2 regions of the Acidovorax sp. AC410 genome follow, and region 2 is predicted to be linked to the other one. Evidence: predicted binding sites of a transcription regulator. Region 2 holds the regulator's gene; the other holds the start of a gene.
The links. Region 2 encodes FNR, which switches genes on or off when oxygen is low (the NO sensors DNR and NnrR bind a similar motif). Its sites were predicted from a motif close to TTGATNNNNATCAA; they were not measured.

Region 1: AC0IZS_RS30675 (universal stress protein) is a predicted target of FNR. The motif match lies at 1,566-1,579, and genes of this name have one in related genera.

The regions. Positions count from the first base shown of each region.
Region 1 covers NZ_CEEDCG010000001.1:6,600,830-6,604,231, reverse strand. Annotated here, with positions in the region: gene AC0IZS_RS30685 (EAL domain-containing protein) at 1-615, shown strand, start outside; gene AC0IZS_RS30680 (2OG-Fe dioxygenase family protein) at 718-1,482, shown strand; gene AC0IZS_RS30675 (universal stress protein) at 1,699-2,136, shown strand; gene AC0IZS_RS30670 (tripartite tricarboxylate transporter substrate binding protein) at 2,322-3,305, opposite strand.
Region 2 covers NZ_CEEDCG010000001.1:4,286,704-4,290,105, forward strand. Annotated here, with positions in the region: gene AC0IZS_RS19900 (Bug family tripartite tricarboxylate transporter substrate binding protein) at 1-105, shown strand, start outside; gene AC0IZS_RS19905 (MBL fold metallo-hydrolase) at 227-1,198, shown strand; gene AC0IZS_RS19910 (histidine phosphatase family protein) at 1,170-1,778, shown strand; gene fnr (fumarate/nitrate reduction transcriptional regulator Fnr) at 1,783-2,502, opposite strand; gene hemN (oxygen-independent coproporphyrinogen III oxidase) at 2,675-3,402, shown strand, end outside.

The sequences.
Region 1 (3,402 bases), 2.3 Mb from region 2:
GAGTTCATTCCGGTGGCCGAAGCCTGTGGCCTGATCGTGCCGCTGGGCGCATGGATCCTGCGGGCCGCGTGCCTGCAGCTGGTGGAGTGGGGGGGCGATGCAGCCACCGCCCACTGGACGGTGGCGGTGAACGTGAGCGCGCTGCAGTTCCGCCATCCGCACTTCGTGGAGGAGGTGGTGGAAGTCCTGCGCAGCACGGGCGCCAACCCGCTGCGCCTGAAGCTGGAACTCACCGAGTCGCTGCTGCTCGACGACGTGGAGGACATCATCCTGCGCATGACTACGCTGCGTGCCCTGGGCGTGCGCTTTTCGCTTGACGACTTCGGCACCGGCTACTCCTCGCTCAGCTACCTCAAGCGGCTGCCGCTGGACCAGCTCAAGATCGACCAGAGCTTTGTGCGCGACCTGCTCACCGACCCCAACGACGCCGCCATCGCCCGCACCATCGTCAACCTGGCGCACAGCCTGGACCTGGGCGTGATCGCCGAGGGGGTGGAAACCACCGAGCAGCGGGACATGCTGGCCAGCGTGGGCTGCCTGCACTACCAGGGCTACCTTTTCGGGCGGCCGGCGCCTGCCAGCGCATTGCCGCGCATTGCCGCGCAGGTGGCTTGAGCACCCGCGGGGTTGGAGCTGGGTCATGTGCCGCCGGGTCCGCGCCCCTGCGGCAAGCCCTCGCCCGACAGGGTCCGTGGTTAAGCCTTATGCTCGCAGGCCATGGCCCAAGTCACTTTTTCTCCCCCTTTCACCACGCCTTCGGACGCCGCAAACCAACTGCGCAGCGCGGGCTTCGCCGTGCTCTCCCCCGCCGATGTGGCGGTCTGGACAGGGTGCTCCCTGCCGGACCTGCTGGCACTCAACGCCGACTGGGCCGCGCTGCCACCGGACGACTTCCTCAAGGATGGCGGGCGCTACCGCCGCCGCCGCCACGCCTGCTTCATGGTGCAGGATGGGCAGGCGCAGCCGGTGCCGCACCGCGCGCACTGGCAGCCGGTGGAATACAACGCCCTGCACGGCGGCATGGAACGCTGGTTTGCGCCCATGGAGCCGGCCACGGTGGCGCTGCCCGTGTGGTCGCAGCTGCTGGCTGCGCTGGCCCGCGTCTCCGACGCCGTGTTTGCCACACAGGGCAAGGCGCCACAACCCTGGTTCGTGGAGGCGCACCAGTTCCGCATCGACACCGAAGGCGGCATCGGCCGGCCCACGCCCGAGGGCGCGCACCGCGATGGCGTGGATCTGGTGGCTGTGTTCCTGGTGGGGCGCGAGGGCATCAAGGGTGGCGAGACCCGGGTGTTCGAGGCCAACGGCCCCGGCGGCCAGCGCTTCACGCTCACCGAACCCTGGTCGCTGCTGCTGCTCGACGACGCGCGCATGATCCACGAATCCACCCCCATCCAGCCCATCGCCCCAGGTGGCTACCGCGACACGCTCGTGGTCACCTGCCGGCGCGGCGCGTTCCAGGGAGCGGACGTGGTGGGGTAGGGGCGCCATCCTTGTCATGGGGGCGCGTGCGTAGGACAAAGCGTCGTCTTGCGGCAGAAATCGCTGGATCGACCGCTCGCCGTTTGATGCGTATCAAGATGCGATGTATGGTACGGGTTCACACTGTCCTTCATCGCATCGCAGGCGGCACCCGGGACCGGGGGATTGGGGGTTCAGGGCCTTGCCGAGGGTGCATCAACACAAGGAGAAGACACCATGTTCAAGCACATTCTGGTTCCCATCGATGGCTCCGACATCGCCACGCTGGCGGTGTCCAAGGCGGCAGAGCTGGCCAAGACCTTTGGCAGCGCCGTGACCGCCCTGTACGTGGTGGACCCGTATCCGTTCACCGGCGTCGGTGCCGATTTCGCCTATGGCCAGGCCCAGTACCTGAGCGCTGCCACGGCCGAGGCGAATACGGCACTGGACGCCGCTCGCACTGCCCTCACGGCCGCTGGCGTGCAGGTGACCACGGTGGTGGGCGAGGGCCACACCGTGCACGACGGCATCGTGAGCGCCGTGCTGAGCACGGGCGCCGATCTCATCGTCATGGGCTCGCACGGCCGCCGCGGCCTTGAAAAGCTGGTGCTGGGCAGCGTCACGCAGCGGGTGCTGGGCGCGGTGCATGTGCCGGTGCTGGTCGTGAGGACTTGATCGCGCACCTTTGCCGCGTATGAATAAAAAATGGCTCCTGAGGGAGCCATTTTTGCGGGTCCACCGCTTCTGGAGTTGCTACAAAGCCCAGCGCAGCGGTCCTGGCTAGGCGCTCCGTCGCAGACAGTACGATCAGTACGGCAAGACGGAGCAACGACGCCAGGAGGGCTTTTTAGCGACTCCTCTTATTCGATCTTGGCGCCGGAGGCTTCTACTATGCCCTTCCATTTGGCGTAATCGTTTTTCATCAAGGTACCGAACTGCGCGGCCGACATGGCTTCGGGCTCGGCGCCCTGGGCCTGGATGGCGGCCTTCATGTCCTCGGTGACCAGCAGCTTGTTGATCTCGGCGTTCAGGGCCGTGACCACGCTGGCCGGCGTGCCGGCGGGCGCGAACACACCGTACCAGGTGCTCACGTCGAAGCCCTTGAAGCCCGACTCGGCCACGGTGGGCACGTCGGGCAGGGACGAACTGCGCTTGGCCGAGGTCACGGCCAGAGCACGCAGCTTGCCCGACTTGAGCTGGCCCATGGCCGATGGCACGGAGGACATCAGCAGGTCCACGTTGCCGGCCAGGGCGTCCATGAGGGCGGGATTCGAGCCCTTGTAGGGGATGTGGCTGAGCTTCACGCCGGCCGCCTTCTCGAACAGGTCGCCCGCCAGGTGGATGGACGTGCCGTTGCCGGGCGAGCCGTAGGTGACGGTGCCGGGGGCTGCCTTGGCGGCGGCCACCACGTCGGCCAGGGTCTTGTACTTGGAGTTGGCGCTGGTGGCGATGACCACGGGCGTGTAGGCCACGTGGGCCACGGCGGTCAGGTCCTTGGTGGGGTCCCAGGGCAGGTTCTTGTACAGCCAGGGGCCGATGACCAGGTTGTCCTTCTGGCCCATCACGATGTCGTAGCCCGTGGGCGCGGCCTTCACGGCCTCGCCGATGCCGATGGTGCCGCCCGCGCCGGCCTTGTTGTCGGCCACCACGGTCCACTTGGCGCTTTCGGTGAGCTTGGTGGCCACCAGGCGCGAGAGGATGTCGGTGCCGCCGCCCGGTGGGAAGGGCACGATCAGGCGGATGGGCTTGTTGGGGTAGGCAGCGGCAGGGGCGGGCGCCTGCGCGTGGGCGGTGGCACCCAAGGCGAGGGCCAGCGCGCTGAAGGAAATCAGGGTGCGAATCATGGTGAAAGATGTCTCCGTCGGTTCAATGGGTGGGAGCCGCCGCAACGGGCATGCTCCACTCTGCTGATCTGGGCCAGCACATCGCCATGATCGCTGA
Region 2 (3,402 bases):
ATCGAGCCCGTGGCCAGCACGCCGGCCCAGTATGCGGACCTGATCCGCACCGAGACGGACCGGTGGCACAAGCTGATCAAGGCGCAGCGCATCACCCTCGATTGAGGACCGCGGGCTCCCGGCAAAACCCCATGGCGCCTACAGGTTTGCAGCGGGTCTGGTGCCATCGTGCCACTCCCCGTTACAGTTGAAAACTCATCAGTTCAACTCAATACCGGAGAGTTTCATGCTGTCACGTCGCCATTTCCTGGGTGCTGGGCTTGCCGCCCCCGCCTTTTACGCTGCGGGCTCGTTCGTGCCCGTGTGGGCGCAGAACGCGCCCAACTTCGGTACGCCCACCTTGCCCAACCCCGGCTTTCGGCGCATGAAGGTGGGCGATGCGGAGGTGGTGGCGCTGGTCGATGGCATCACGCGCCGCCCGCTGGGCGAGGAGTTCGTGAAGAACGCGCCGCTTGCCGAAGTGCGTGCGCTGCTCACCTCGCAGGGCCTGCCCATGGACTACATCGACGTGCCCTACACCCCCTTCCTGGTGCTGGCAGGCGGGCGCAAGATTTTGATCGACACGGGCCTGGGTGAGTTTGGCGGCCCCACCACCGGCAAGCTGCTCGACAGCCTGGCCGCTGCAGGCCTGAAGGCCGATGACATCGACACCGTGCTCATCAGCCACTACCACGGCGACCACATCAACGGCATTCGCAACAAGGCGGGCGCGCTGACCTTCCCCAAGGCCAAGGTGCTGGTGCCGGCCGCCGAGCATGCCTTCTGGATGGACGATGCCCGCATGGCGGCTGCCCCTGCGGGCATGAAGGGCGCCTTCGAGAACGTGCGCCGCACCTTTGCCACCATGCCGGCCGACACGCTGGTGCAGTTCGGGGCGGGCACCGAAGTGGCGCCGGGCATCCAGTCCGTGGCGGCCTACGGGCACACACCGGGCCACACGCTGTTCGAGCTCAAGTCCGCCGGCCAGAACTTCTTTTACGTGGCCGACCTGACCAATGTGCCGGCCCTCTTCGCACGCAACCCCGACTGGGCCGTGACCTTCGACATGGATGCCGAGGCCGCGCGCAAGGTGCGGCGCGAGGTGTTCCAACGCATCACCGCCAGCAATGCCATGCTGGGGGGCTTTCACTTCCCGTTCCCGGCATTCGGGCGCATGGCGGCATCGGGCAATGGCTATGCCTTCCAGCCCGCAGCCTGAAGCGGCCGTTGGCCGGCGCACCGTGCTGGGCGCCGGGCTGGCGTTGACCACGCTGCACGCCTGGGCCGCCCAGGACGCCGAGGCCGAGGCCCTGCTGCGCAAGGGCGGGGTGGTGGCCGCGTTCCGCCATGCGCTGGCACCTGGCACCTTCGATCCACCGGGGTTTCGCCTGGGCGATTGCGGCACGCAGCGCAACCTCAGCGAAGAAGGGCGCGAGCAGGCGCGGCGCACCGGGGCGTGGTTCAAGGAGCGCCAGCTGCAGCCGGCCAAGGTGCTTTCGAGCCCCTGGTGCCGCTGCATCGACAGTGCCACGCTGGCATTTGCCGCCCCCCAGGTGTGGCCCGCGCTGGGCTCGCCGCGCGGCGCGCCGGAGACCACCGGTGCCGGCCACCTGCGCGAGCTGCGCCAGGCGCTGGTGGCCGCCTCGGCCCGGCGCGGGAGTTTCGAGGCCTGGTTCACCCATATGTTCGTGCTGTCCGATCTGGCCAGCACCAACACCAGTTCGGGCGAGGCGCTGATCCTGCGCGCAGACCGCAGCGGCAAGACCGAGGTGCTGGCCCGCCTGCAGGTCCAGGTCTGAGGGGTTAGTTACACGTCTGCGAGTTGACGATGCGCTTCAAGGCATCGGTGTCGAGGATGCGCACATGGCGCTGCTTGACCTCGACGATGCCGTCCTCGGCGAACTTCGAGAAGGTGCGGCTCACGGTTTCGAGCTTGAGGCCCAGGTAGCTGCCGATTTCTTCGCGCGTCATGCGCAGCACCAGCTCGGACTGCGAGAACCCGCGCGCGTGCAGGCGCTGCACCAGGTTCAGCAGAAAGGCGGCCAGGCGCTCCTCGGCGCGCATGCTGCCCAGCAGCAGCATGACCCCGTGCTCGCGCACGATCTCGCGGCTCATGATCTTGTGCACATGGTGCTGCAGGGCCGTGACCTCGCGCGAGAGCTCCTCGATGCGGTCGAACGGCATCACGCAGACCTCGGCATCCTCCAGGGCCACGGCGTCGCAGGTGTGGTGGTCGTTGACGATGCCGTCCAGGCCGATGATCTCGCCCGCCATCTGAAAGCCCGTCACCTGGTCGCGCCCGTCCTCGGTGGCCACGCAGGTCTTGAAGAAGCCGGTGCGGATGGCGTACAGCGAGGTGAACATCTCGCCGTTGTGGAACAGCGTGCCCCCGCGCTTGATCTTGCGCCGCACGGCCACGATCTCGTCGATGCGCTCCAGCTGCTTCTCGTCCAGGCCCACGGGCATGCACAGCTCGCGCAGGTTGCAGTTGGAGCAGGCGACTTTGATGGCAAGCGGGTTCATGGGCGTGGACGCTGGTTGGATGCGCGGGCGGACCGTGTCCGGGGAGAGGAGCGTGGTGGTGGCTGACATGCATCAAATTGTCGCCACTCTGACTCCGTGAACACTTGATCTACATCAAGGTCGGTGGGCAACGGCTGCGGCAAAGTCCTTACCAAAGAAGGATTTCCCCCAAATGACCGCTGTGACGCCCGAACTTCTGAGCCGTTTCGATGTGCCTGGTCCCCGTTATACCTCTTACCCCACGGCGGACCGTTTTGTAGAAGCCTTTGGCGAAGACGAGTATGTGCTGGCACTGGCCCAGCGCAAGGCGGGCACGCCGGGCAAGGCGCTGCCGCTGTCGCTGTATGTACACATTCCGTTCTGCGAATCGCTGTGCTACTACTGCGCCTGCAACAAGATCATCACCAGGCACCACGACCGGGGCGACGTCTACCTGCGCTACCTGGCGCGCGAGGTGGCGCTGCACACGGCCCACTGCGGCACGGGCCAGATGGTGAGCCAGCTGCACCTGGGCGGGGGCACGCCCACCTTTCTGTCGGACGACAAGCTGCGCGAGCTGATGGCGGTGCTCAGGCGCAGCTTCACGTTTGCGCCGGGCGGCGAATACTCCATCGAGGTGGACCCGCGCACCGTGACCCCCGAGCGCCTGGCGGTGCTGGCCGAGCTCGGGTTCAACCGCCTGAGCTTTGGCGTGCAGGACTTCGATGCCGACGTGCAGAAGGCCGTGCACCGCGTGCAGCCGGCCGGGCAGGTGTTTGCGCTGGTGGAGGCGGCGCGCAGCCTGGGCTTCGAGTCGGTCAACGTGGACCTGATCTATGGCCTGCCGCGGCAGACGCCCGAATCCTTCGACCGCACGCTGGAGCAGGTCAAGCAGTTGCGGCCCGACCGCATTGCGCTGTA